Regions from separate parts of the Pelotomaculum sp. FP genome, predicted to be linked through region 3. Evidence: riboswitches for the same ligand, from Rfam matches in the RefSeq annotation. Region 3 holds a riboswitch; each other region holds the start of a gene.
What was found. A riboswitch is a leader RNA that binds a small molecule or an ion and turns the genes downstream of it on or off. The one in region 3 is predicted to bind molybdenum cofactor.

Region 1 (3,119 bases), on a different contig from region 3:
GCTTTTAGTGTAAATACCGCCGCCCAGACGGGCGAAAACGCTGATTAGACTGCCCCCGAAGCCCAGCCCGATCAGGTAGGTCGGGTCTCTAAAAAGAATATACATGCCTGCCACGCCCAAAAGTCCCAGGCTGACACACATGAGGCCGGTTACAGAGCCGCCTTTAAAGGCCAAAGCCAGTGCGGCAGGCAGACCTTTCTTAGCTGCTTCACAAACCCTGAGGTTACTCTTTACCGAGACGGTCATGCCTACGTATCCGCAGAGAGCCGAGAAGACAGCTCCGATGATGAAGCCCAAAGTAGTAATCCAGCCCAAACCGAAAAAGAGTAAGACGGCGATGATAATGCCGACCACCGCGATGGTTTTGTACTGACGGGTCAGGTAAGCCATGGCGCCTTCCTGGATAGCCTCCGAAATCTCGATCATGCGTTTATTGCCTTGCGGTTGTTTCAGAATCCAGGAAGCAAGATATAATGCGAAAAGAATACCGAGCAATGACGCATACACTGCATAAATAGATAGCCCACTAAACAAAATCCAAACACCACCTTAAGAAACCTTAATTTTAAATATAATGAGCGGCAAGCTGACTTTAAAATATGCTGCTACCACCTCCTGCGCAAAATGATGGCCCTTATTTGCCGCCATTACCTCCCAGACAGATTTTTTCATCTGAAGAGGGGGCCTTCAAAAAATAAACCGGATACTGTAATGGAAAGAAGAAAAAACTATTAATTGAAATTATACCCCTTTTTTTACCAAACAATCCATTTTATTATCTATAATAGTCTGGTAGAGGTCTTGAAAAATAAAAAAACCAGGCAATACAAATTTTTGTAATGTCTTGAACTTATACTATTATAGCTTTTTAAACTAAATTTGCCAAACCCTATTTTTATTAGATATTTATTGACTTTATAAATTCCAGTAAATAAAATGATAAAAGAAGCGAAGGAGTCGCTTTATGTTGAAAAATGATTACGCTTTTGTAGATACTAGAGAGCCTTTTATTTTTCAATAGACTTGATCCGTATATGAGTTCTCCGAGCCTGCTTACCTGGGACTTGGTAGTTATGGTTAATGGGCCGGAAGGGTGTGTATGGGAAACCTGCGCACCTCCCACTGCGGAAAGGAGAACACTACCTGATTACCACACACGGTAGATGATGCTTTTCGCATAACCTGCCGTTTTTTATTGGTCGGGTGTAATAGCCTAACAACTATTTACGAAAAAGACCATGAAAAGGTGGTAACTGATATGGAGATTATCTGGCAAGGGATAATTAAGGCCTGCGAAATGCTCTTGCAGGGAAACCGTGAAATCATGCAGGTTACAGTGCTAACTATTAAGGTTTCAGGTCTTGCTACCCTGATCAGCGTTATAATCGGGCTCCCTGTAGGTGTATTTTTAGCTTTATCCGTTTTCCCGGGGCGGAGGCTCTTGGTCAGCCTGGTTAATTTCGGGATGGGTCTGCCGCCGGTTGTGGTGGGATTATGGGTGAGTATTTTCCTCTGGCGGAACGGTCCGCTTGGTTTCCTCCACCTGATGTATACGCCAACGGCTATGGTACTGGCCCAGGCCATTATTGCCTCACCTATTGTAATAGGCTTTACCATCGCCGCCATCCAGCAGTTAAATCCCAAAATAAGGCTGCAGATAATTGCCCTGGGGGCTACCTGGTGGCAGACCCTCCTGTTCCTGGTGCGCGAAGCCAGGATGGGGCTCCTGGCGGCAGTGATGGCCGGTTTCGGAGGGGTTATCTCCGAGGTGGGAGCCTCCATGATGGTCGGAGGCAACATCAAGGGAGAAACTTCGGTCTTGACTACCGCGACTGTATTGGAAGTCTCCAAGGGCAACCTGGATGTGGCCATAGCTATAAGCGTAATCCTCCTGGCGCTTGCCTACGGTGTCACCTTATTTCTCACCATCCAACAACAGAAGAGGCCTGTATGAGCAATAATAATATTATAGAAGTAAAAAATTTAAACCTGACCAAAGGGAGAAAAAAAATCCTTGACATTGAATACTTCTCTCTTGAGGAAGGAGAAGCGGTAGCCCTGATTGGCCCAAACGGGGCCGGTAAGAGTACATTTATGCAGGTGCTGATGCTTTTGCAACGGCCTACCGGAGGAGAGCTGTTCTTTAAAGGGGACAGGGTGGATTGGAAAAAACCTATTGCTTACCGCCGCCGCATGGCCATGGTCTTCCAGGAGCCGCTGCTTCTGGATACCACTGTTTATCATAACGTGGCCTCCGGATTGAAGCTGAGGGGTTTTAAAGTGGATACCATCCCGGCCAGGGTAAGTGAATGGCTGGGGCGCCTGGGAATCGCGCACCTTGCCGAACGCCAGGCGCGCTATTTGTCCGGCGGCGAGTCCCAGCGGGTGAGCCTGGCCAGAGCGCTGGTCTTAGAGCCGGAGGTCCTTTTCCTGGACGAGCCTTTTGTGGCGCTGGATGTTCCGACCAGGGCTGCCTTGACTGCCGAACTCGCCCGCATCTTGCGGGATACCCGCATAACGAGCGTGTTTGTGACACATGATTATAGTGAGGTGCCCCTACTGGCTGAGACCGTGACAGTCCTGGAGCAGGGGAGGATCATCCAAAAAGCTTCTCCCAGGGAGATTATGACCAGGCCGGTTAGCCGTACCGTGGCCTCTCTGGTAGGGGTTGAAAACATGATTCCAGGTAAGGTGGTAGGGACTCAGGATGGGGTAGTGTTGGTGCAGGCCGGACCTCATCGCCTTAAGTCTTTAGCGGCTGTCCCGGTCGGAACCAATGTTCTAATTCTGTTACGACCGGAAGACATTAAAATTTTTAAAGGGGTCTCCCGCCATGGGGATAATAGTTTTGGCGGCAAAGTTTCCGGGCTTTTACCACACAACTACCTGTATAAAGCTGTAATTGACTGTGGTTTTCCGGTAATCGCCTTTGTGAACCCGGAACAGGTTATGGGTGGAGAAGTGCTAGCTGATAATGAAATTACGGTCCAGTTCAGTCCTGATAAAGTACACCTGATTAAACAGTAAGATTAATATAAATATGGGCAAAGCTAGCTCCAAGGGCCTTTGGCGCGGCGACACATAGGAAGGGAACAAAGCAATATGGGTACCTAAGATGC
Region 2 (3,119 bases), on a different contig from region 3:
TTGCCGGTATAGCAAGAGGACATAGGGTCGGTACATCAGACTCTTATCTTACTACTGCTGTTGATAATTTAATAAATATGGCCAGCCTGGCCAGTACCCTTTCCAAAGAGAAGGGTATACAAATCACATACGTAGAGTAAATTGAACCCGATAATCCTTATCTCAATAAAGCGCTGACTTTTTGCACTTTTTCATCAGGAAGCTGTCTTGGATGCTGCTGGGGAAACATGACCTGTTTGTATTTCAGTCCGGCGGGTACGCTTCTTTCCGGGAAATCCGGAGATCGTTTCTTTGAAGTGCGGAGAACGCGTTTTTTTTTGTTTTTCAGGGCAAGTCAGGCAACAAGTAATAATCGTTATCGCCGCCGGCGCATGAAACGGATCGGAAGAAAGCAGGCTATGTAGGGTATTTGTGGTTTCATTGACCCGGTATTACGGAATTTTGCACAGCCCCCAGGTAGACTCACGTACATAACCGTAAAATTCAGCGAAATAGGTAATATTACTTCGTAGGTTGTTTGAGGTAAATTTTTGGCCGCCTTTAATAATGTTATGTTACATAATGTTATATAATGTTTTATTGTTTTTTGTAAGTATATACAAAAAAATCAACATATGTTTTGTTAATTTTTGTTGAGTTTAGACATTGTAACAGAATTAATTCTGTTGTAAAATAGAGCTGGATAAACTTACAAGTTTTATTTGAATGCTATCTGTCGCTTGTTCATGCAAGAATTCCTCCTCTTCTGATGTAGCATATCCCTTCAAAATATCTTCTGGTTGACCGGTTGTTCCATCATCATGTCAAGCATAATTTCACAGCTGGCCATGCCCCAACAAAAAAAGCGCCCGTTGTAATCTGCCCAGGTAAATATATCCGGAAAACCCGGTGTTCGTTTTTGTCCCGCCGGACAGGCTGACAGGATGAACAGGTTTAAGATAAGTTCCCCAACATCGGACCAGTGCTCCGAAGCCCGCAGAGCCTAAGGCGGCAAGCGATGACAGCGGGTCCGGCGGTAAAAGCCGCCCACAAAGGGTATGGCCGGAAACAGCCACGCCTACCGTGATTGGCAAGGAAAGCCATATCAGGAGCATTGCAAAGGGGGTATCGTCTACATCATTGGATTAATCCTGAGTTTAAGACCGCCGCGGTTTTTAAAATAAAAATGGCTCTGAAACTCAGCCGCCTAAAGTGCGAGCCATGGCGCTGAGCCGGGGTATGGCGGGAAACGGCCATGCCTCCCGTATTGGAAGGAGCGGAAAAGGAGGGTAGTTGAAACTTGAATGGTTACCTGATACGGTTCGCAAACAATAATAAAAAAATTAAGAAAGGAGCTAAAACAATGAATAAGAAACGTTCTTTATTACTATTGTTGTCCCTGGCTTTGCTGTTATGCCTCGCCCTGCCTATGAGCGCATCGGCAAGTTATGAAACTGCCGTAAACTACACCGGCCAAACCACCCAGGGCGAATACATCATCGACTCGGCATCAGACCTTGCCACACTGGCTACTAATGTCAACAACAGCACAAACTACGCGGGCAGTACGTTCTATCTGGCGAATGACATCACCCTCTCCGGCGCTTGGACGCCAATTGGTGGTTGGAACGGCACCACCGGCGTCCCCAGCGGAACAATGTATTTCTCGGGTGTCTTTGACGGACGGGGCCATACCATCAGCGGTTTGAGCATTACCAGCGCCAGCACCAGCGGCGTTGGACTGTTCGGGTATGTGAACGGCGGCATCGTCGGCAATCTGACGGTGGAAGGTTCCATCAGCACATCCAGCAGCATTAACGCCATCGGCGGCGTCATCGGCTACACCAACAGCAGCGTTGTCTGCTGCACAAGCGATGTGTCAATTAGCGCCTCTAATGCCTCTAATGTTGGCGGCGTCATTGGTATTGTTGAGAATACGCAGACCAGCGGCACGCCGGTTCTCGTCCAATACTGCCAAAACACTGAAACCGTATCGGCTAACAAGCGTCTGGGCGGCGTCATCGGAGGCGCCTATTGCCCCAATGCATCCGGCAGGATTTACGTTGACAACTGTCAGAACACGGGTGCCGTCACCAGCGCCAGCACCGCGTATAAATCCTTCTGTGGCGGCGTCATTGGCTATTGCGAGGCTTATGTCAGCAATTGCCTCAACAATGCCCAGGTTAGCGCCCCAATCGGTGCTGACGGCATCCGCATGGGCGGCATCGTCGGCATTTTGAGCAGTTACGGAACGGCCGACGCCAAAATGGCCAATTGCCTCAATCGTGGCTCTCTTGCAAACGCCTCGTCTAATCCTAACTACGACGGCGCCCTCTGTGTGCCCGAATCCGCCACGTCAATGGACAATTGTTTCTGGATCGACACCATAACCAATGTCGGCCAATTAACCAGCTACAGCGCCACCAATGTGGATGACCTGAGCGCCGCTCAATTGCAAAGTACGGCCCAATATAATGGTTACTACATCTCCTATTACATCAACCAAGAACCTCCCTGGAGTGAAGATCTTGACAACGCCTTCACCTGCACGTCCGGCAGCTATCCTGCCCTTACTTTCCCCGCGACTGCGCCGGCCGACCTCTCCACTTATCCGACAGGCGCCTCGCGCACCGGCAGCGACAGCGCCTATGCCGGCTCAGCCGTGTATTATAACAGCGCTGCTCCCGCCGGTGGCGACGGTTCCTTTGCAAATCCGTATAATTCCTTCGAAACGGCAGTCTCGGCAGCGGTCTACGAATCATACCTCTGTGTTCAAAGCGCTATCCCTGTCAGCGATTACAACAGTTATGGATCAGGCCTCAGCGGCAAAACGATTGCGCGCAGCTATGTATATGACGGCCCGTTGTTTGACGTTCAAAGCGGCTCGTTGACGCTGGGCACTATCACCCTCGACGGCAACTCGACCACCACCGGCAACGCTTCATTGATCAATGTTGAAGGCGGCAGCGTAACCATCGGTTCCGGCGTGACCCTGCAAAACAACAAAACCATGAACAAGGGCGCCGCCATCCGTGTACTTACCGGCTCCGTTACCATGAACGGCGGTACGGTCTCCGGCAATACTTCCGTCCTGGGCGGCAACGGCATTGCTGTATTGAGCACCGGCCCGTCCTCTGGCG
Region 3 (3,119 bases):
CGTCGATAAACGTTGCCCGGCCGGAGTCTGCGCGGCCCTCTTGGTCTATACAATCATTCCGGAGAAATGCACAGGCTGCGGCGCATGCTTGAGAGCCTGTCCGGCCTCGGCCATCACCGGCGAGAAGAAACAGCCCCACTCAATCGATCCGGCTGCCTGTATCAAGTGCGGCGCCTGCATTAACAAGTGTAAATTTGACGCCATAGTCAAAGCGTAAGGGAGGGGGAAAATTGGCTAACGTAACCCTTACCATCAATGGCAAAGAAGTGACTGTCCCGGCTGGGACCAGGGTACTGGACGCGGCCAGGGAAGCCGGTTTCTTTATTCCCACCTTCTGTCATGACCCGGAAATCCCGGGTTATGGTGGTTGCCGCATATGTGTTGTTAATGTTAAAGGAGCACGTTCGTTGATGGCTTCCTGCGTTACGGAAGCTACCAACGGCATGGTGGTTGAGACGGAGTCACCCGATGTAGTGGAAGCACGCAAGACCATTCTCGAACTCTTGCTGGCCAACCATCCCATGGACTGCCTGACCTGTGACAAAAACGGAGACTGCCGGCTGCAGGACTATGCTTACCGCTACGGCGTCGGGCAGTCGAGCTTTAAGGGTGAGAAGCACAGCTATCCTCTTGACAATTCAAACCCGTATATCACCCGGGATTTGAATAAGTGCATCCTGTGCGGCAGGTGTGTGCGCACCTGCGCCCAGGTGGAGGACCGCCAGGTCATAGACTTTGCCTACCGCGGCTTCCAGACCAAGGTGGCGCCGGCCATGGATACCAGTCTGGCTGAATCCATTTGCGTATCCTGCGCCCGCTGCGTGGCGGTGTGCCCGGTTGGGGCGCTTACCTACACCAACCTGGCCGGTAAAGGCCGGACCTATGAAATTGCGAAAAAACAGGTTACCTGTTCGTTCTGTGAGTCCGGCTGCCAATTTGATCTCAACTATAAGGGCGACAAGGTTATCGGTGTGACTGCAAAAGCGCCGGGGCAAGGGCGACCGCTCTGCCTTAAAGGACGGCTCGGTATGGAGCTGCGTTACAGCGACCAGCCGCTTGCTCCAATGCTCAAGAAAGACGGAGAGTTTGTTGAAGTATCCTGGCCGGAAGCACTGGAGCTGGAAGATGTACTAGCCAAGCTCAAAGAGCTGGAGAAATAAAGATTAACTGCTTAACTCTATAAATGAACTCCGAGCCATACTATCTAAACCAACAGGGCATGATAGCTGGCCGATAGGGTTCAGTGGGAAACTGCTGCGCCTCCCGCAATTTGGAAAGGAGTGAAGTTCTTAAAGGGAGGTTATTAATGGTGGCAACAGTTACGCTTACCATAGACGGTGTCCAGGTCACGGTGCCGAAAGGTTCCACGGTCCTGGAAGCCGCAGAGAGTGTGGGTATCTTCATCCCCACCTTCTGCCATGACCCGGAACTCAGCAAACCTGGCGCCTGCCGTATTTGCGTGGTGGAAATACCAGGCGCCCGCAACCTGCCGGCCTCCTGTGTGACCGAGGCCACCGAGGGCATGGTTGTATACACCGCCTCAGAGGCGGTATTAGAAGCGCGCAAGACCAACCTGGAACTCCTGTTGGCCAACCATCCCGAGGACTGCCTTACCTGTAACAAGAACGGTGAGTGCAAGCTGCAGGATTACGCCTACTATTATGGGGTCAAGGCCGGCGCTTTCCCGGGGGAAAAACACAGCTACCCGATCGAAGATGACAACCCGTTTATCGTGCGGGATATGAACAAGTGCATCCTGTGCGGCAAGTGCGTCCGGATGTGCCAGGAAATTCAGGGCAATAACGTAATCGACTTTGCTTTCCGCGGTTTTAATGCCATTGTCACCCCTGCCATGGGCTCGACCTATAGCGACACGGATCTATCCAACTGTGTCTTTTGCGGCAACTGCGTATCAGTTTGCCCGGTCGGCGCCCTAAGCGAAAAAGGGATGCTCGGCAAAGCCCGCAAGTGGGAAATAGAAAAAGTAACCACGACCTGTCCTTACTGCGGTGTAGGCTGCTCTTTCGACCTTAATGTCAAGGACGGTAAGGTTATCGGGGTCACCTCAACCGAAGGTGATGTCAATGGGCGCGCCCTGTGCGTCAAAGGCCGCTTCGGTTACGGGTTTATCAACCACCCGGACCGTCTGAAGAAGCCTCTGATTAAGAAGGACGGTAAGTTTGAGGAAGCTACCTGGGATGAAGCTATCGCTTTGGTGAACAAGAAGTTTGGCGCGGTTAAGGACAGCTACGGTCCGGAAGCCATTGCCATCCTTTCCTCCGCCCGCTGCACCAACGAAGAAAACTATTTAATGAACAAACTGGCGCGCGCAGCGCTCGGTACCAACAGTATCGATCACTGCGCCCGTCTCTGACACGCTCCTACTGTCGCCGGTCTGGCGGCAGCATTTGGAAGCGGCGCTATGACCAACAGCATCCAGGAAATTGCCGATGCTGACTTTATCCTTACCACCGGGACCAATACCACCGAAGGACACCCCGTCATCGGCATACAGGTCAAAAAAGCCTTACGAAAAGGGGCCACCCTGGCTGTGGTTGACCCCCGTAAGACTGAAATAGCCGGTTTGGCCAATTACCACCTGCAGATTAATTCCGGCTCCGACATAGCTCTGTTAAACGGCCTGGCCAACGTGATTATTGCCGAGGATCTCTGGAACAAGCAATTTGTAACAGAGCGCACCGAGGATTTTGAAGCGCTAAGAGAAACAGTTGCCAAGTACACGCCCGACTATGTTGCGGAAATAACCGGCGTGCCGGCAGAAACCATCAAGGAAGTAGCCAGAGGCTACGCCAAGGCTAAAAACGCCACTATTCTCTACACCATGGGTCTGACCCAGCATATCTGTGGTACGCACAACGTCTTTGCCGTGGCCAACCTGACCATGCTCTGCGGCCAGATCGGCAAGGAGTCCAGCGGGGTTAACCCGTTGCGCGGCCAGAACAACGTCCAGGGCGCCTGCGACATGGGCGCGCTGCCGGCCTTCTTCCCCGCCTACCAGCCGGTGGCTCTTGAGGCGAACCGGACCAAGTTCTCGTCCGCCTGGGGTGTTGACGAGCTCCCGTCCAAGCCGGGCTTAACTGTCGGTGAAATTATCGACG
Region 4 (3,119 bases), on a different contig from region 3:
ACTTTACTGATATGATCTGCGAAAAGGTTATTGAGACTATTGCGGAGTACTTGCCGATATGCATTTCTGATCCGGGCAATGTAAAAGCAAGAAGCAGGATGGCTATATCAGCGTCTTTGGCAGGCTGGATGTTAGGTCACTGTGTCGCTAATGCCGGGCACTCAATCGGACAAACAATCGGCGGATTATTTGATATACCGCATGGACACTGTGTTGCATATTCAGAGCCCTGGGTACTGGAATTCAATGCGCCTGCAGTGCCTGAAAGGACCAAGTTTATAGGTAAAGCTTTAGGAGCAACGTTCACAGGCAAGGAAACACCGGAAGAAATCGGTGCAAAAACAAGAGACGCTTTCATTGATTTTAGAGACAACAAGTTAGGGTTAAGATCTGTTAAATCATTCGGTTACGATGAAAGCAAGTTCGAAGAAGCTGCAAAGATCATTGAAGCGGATATATTCCAGAATTTCCAGCCCAGAAAGATGACTGCTGCTGACGCTCTTGAAATCTTAAAGAAAATTTACGCATAAAAGTTCTATTCGCAAAAAGCAGTTTGACTTCAGCGGTTAATTGGGGTGGCACAGGTTTGCAAAACTGCCATCACCAATATGCAACCCCTGTACCACCCAACTGACCGTACATCCTTACTATATCATGGCGATTATAATAAAAATGGTGTGTAGGAGAACGTTATTGGTCTAATTGTCTAAATGTTTAAAATAATTAGGAGGTATTTTGGATGTCTGATTCTCATGCAACTGCAAATCCAGCAGGTTTAATTGTGATGGTTTTTTACCTGTGTGCCCTTCTCCCAGTGCTAATAGGCATTGCCCCGGCTTCAGCCCTCATCATACTTGTGCCGCTGGGATTGGTAGGCAGTATCGTGCAGTTTATCGCCGGAGCCATTGAGCTTAAGCGCGGTGATGTTGTAAACGGCAACATAACTTTGGCCTTCAGTGCCTTTATGTTCTATGGGGCTATCTCCTTTATGTTCAAATTCTTAAACGTTGGACCGCAAGACACCTCAGCAGTAGACGGCTGGGTATTTTTAAGCATGGGCGTCATTTTGCTGTTCCTCACCGGGCTTCCGATGCGAGCAGGTTTTGTACCCGGACTTTTCTTCATCATCACCGATATCTTCTTTGGACTCATGGGCTTTGGCAACCTTCTCGGCATGCCGGTGTTAACAAAAGCAGCCGGATACATTGAAATTATCGCCGTTATTTCTTTAATTTGGATTATAGTCGCAACCATACTCAATACCGCTTATGGCAAAGAAGTCGTTTCCCTCGGTCCGCCCTGGATTAAGACATTGCCCGCAAAAGAAGGAGTATCTGCATAAAAGCATATTTAAGTGAACAATTATTTCCGAGTTAAACAGCCTACAGCAGTTGCCATGGTTGTTAACCGCTAGGTATAAATGGAAACGTTTGTGCCTCCCTTCTTGGAAAGGAAATATTGATTTCATAAAACATGATTTCAGATGGAATTTTTAAAAAGGAGGTACTACGATTTCAATGGCTGACAAATTTATAAGGGTAGACATGGATTCCAAAGTAGTACAATACGAAGATAGAAAAGATTTGGAGTTGTATGGCGGCCGCGGACTGATTGACAAAATTCTCACCGAAGAAGTAGACCCAGCCTGTGACGCCCTGGGCTCCGGCAACAAGCTGATCGTTTGCGTAGGTCTTTTAAACGGCACGGCAGCGCCGGCCAGCGGCAGGATCTCGGTTGGCTGCAAGAGCCCGCTGACAGGCGGCGTTAAAGAAGCAAACGCCGGCGGCACTGCGGGCGCGGCCTTTGCCAGATTGGGGCTTAAATGCATTATCATTGAAAACACACCCGCAGGAGACGAGTGGTATATTTTAAAGGTTAACAAAGATGGTGCGGTATTACTGCCGGCCGATAAATATGTTGGTTTGGGTACTTATGCCACAGCTGAACGGTTAATGCAAGATTATGGGAACAAGGTAAGTGTCATGGCCATAGGCCCAGCTGGAGAAAGAGGCTATAAAATGGCTTCAGTCCAGGTAAGTGATCCCAGCGGCCATACCGCCCGTGCAGCCGGCCGGGGCGGCGTCGGAGCGGTCATGGGTTCCAAGAGGATCAAGGCCATCGTCTTGGATACGGAAGGCGCTAAACTTGAGGCCGAGTATGCCGACAAAGAAAAATTCATGGAAGCTAATCGGAAATTCGTTGAAGGTATTAAAAATCACCCCATTTCCGGAGGTGGCTATCCAGCCCTGGGCACAGCAGCCGGAGTCATGGGAGTAAACGCCCTGGGCGCCCTGCCGACTAAGAACTTCAGCGACGGCAGGTGGGATCAAGCAGAAAAGATCAGCGGCGAAACCCTGGCTAAAAACTGCAGTGAAAGAGGCGGTCGGACCGGCCACGCCTGCCAACCGGGCTGCATCATCCATTGCTCCAACGTTTACCACGGCCCGGACGGCAAATACCTGACCTCAGGTCTGGAATACGAGACAATAGGTCTGGTTGGTTCCAACTGCTTAATTGCCAACCTGGATACGGTTGCAAAAATTGACCGTATGTGCGACGACATTGGTATTGACACCATGGATACGGGTACAACCATAGGTGTTGTGATGGAGTCGGGGAAAATCGCCTGGGGCGATGAGGAAGCGGCCATCAAACTGGTCCAGGAAATAGCCGACGGCACAGAATTTGGCAATATCCTCGGCAACGGCACGCTGGCAACAGGGCAATACCTCGGCGTAAAGAGAATCCCGGTAGCCAAAGGACAGGGCCTGGCAGCCTACGATCCCAGGGGCTTAAAAGGAACCGGTGTAACTTATGCCACTGCCCCGCAGGGCGCCGACCACACCTGCGGCAACTCGCTTGGCACAGTTGAACAGGTTAATCCGTACGATAAGGCAGGACAGGTTGAATTATCGACCATGCTGCAGGTAGCTTTTTGCATGGTGGATTGTACGGGTATGTGTCTGTTTAACAGCTTCTGCACCACAGAAGAACCATACCTGCTGGCACTAGTTGATATGTTCGCAGGCAAATTCGGCGGTGAATGGACTGTGGATAGATTGATGGGCCTGGGCGTCGAAGCGATAGCGCTGGAGAAAAAATTTAATGAGGCAGCCGGG

Region 1: it holds a riboswitch for molybdenum cofactor, as region 3 does, so the genes downstream of both, Psfp_RS17950 (ABC transporter permease) here and fdhF (formate dehydrogenase subunit alpha) in region 3, are expected to answer to the same signal.
Region 2: it holds a riboswitch for molybdenum cofactor, as region 3 does, so the genes downstream of both, Psfp_RS19635 (hypothetical protein) here and fdhF (formate dehydrogenase subunit alpha) in region 3, are expected to answer to the same signal.
Region 4: it holds a riboswitch for molybdenum cofactor, as region 3 does, so the genes downstream of both, Psfp_RS03910 (aldehyde ferredoxin oxidoreductase C-terminal domain-containing protein) here and fdhF (formate dehydrogenase subunit alpha) in region 3, are expected to answer to the same signal.

Annotation. Positions count from the first base shown of each region.
Region 1 covers NZ_QFGB01000062.1:22,061-25,179, forward strand. Annotated here, with positions in the region: gene Psfp_RS17945 (sodium-translocating pyrophosphatase) at 1-537, opposite strand, end outside; molybdenum cofactor riboswitch at 1,031-1,151, shown strand; gene Psfp_RS17950 (ABC transporter permease) at 1,259-1,954, shown strand; gene Psfp_RS17955 (ABC transporter ATP-binding protein) at 1,951-3,027, shown strand.
Region 2 covers NZ_QFGB01000083.1:2,596-5,714, reverse strand. Annotated here, with positions in the region: gene Psfp_RS19645 (GGDEF domain-containing protein) at 1-140, shown strand, start outside; gene Psfp_RS19640 (hypothetical protein) at 816-1,073, opposite strand; molybdenum cofactor riboswitch at 1,158-1,272, shown strand; gene Psfp_RS19635 (hypothetical protein) at 1,280-3,119, shown strand, end outside.
Region 3 covers NZ_QFGB01000028.1:33,643-36,761, forward strand. Annotated here, with positions in the region: gene nuoF (NADH-quinone oxidoreductase subunit NuoF) at 1-217, shown strand, start outside; gene Psfp_RS12155 (2Fe-2S iron-sulfur cluster-binding protein) at 231-1,160, shown strand; molybdenum cofactor riboswitch at 1,177-1,297, shown strand; gene fdhF (formate dehydrogenase subunit alpha) at 1,310-3,119, shown strand, end outside.
Region 4 covers NZ_QFGB01000006.1:41,895-45,013, reverse strand. Annotated here, with positions in the region: gene Psfp_RS03920 (iron-containing alcohol dehydrogenase) at 1-530, shown strand, start outside; gene Psfp_RS03915 (GPR1/FUN34/YaaH family transporter) at 740-1,342, shown strand; molybdenum cofactor riboswitch at 1,355-1,471, shown strand; gene Psfp_RS03910 (aldehyde ferredoxin oxidoreductase C-terminal domain-containing protein) at 1,518-3,119, shown strand, end outside.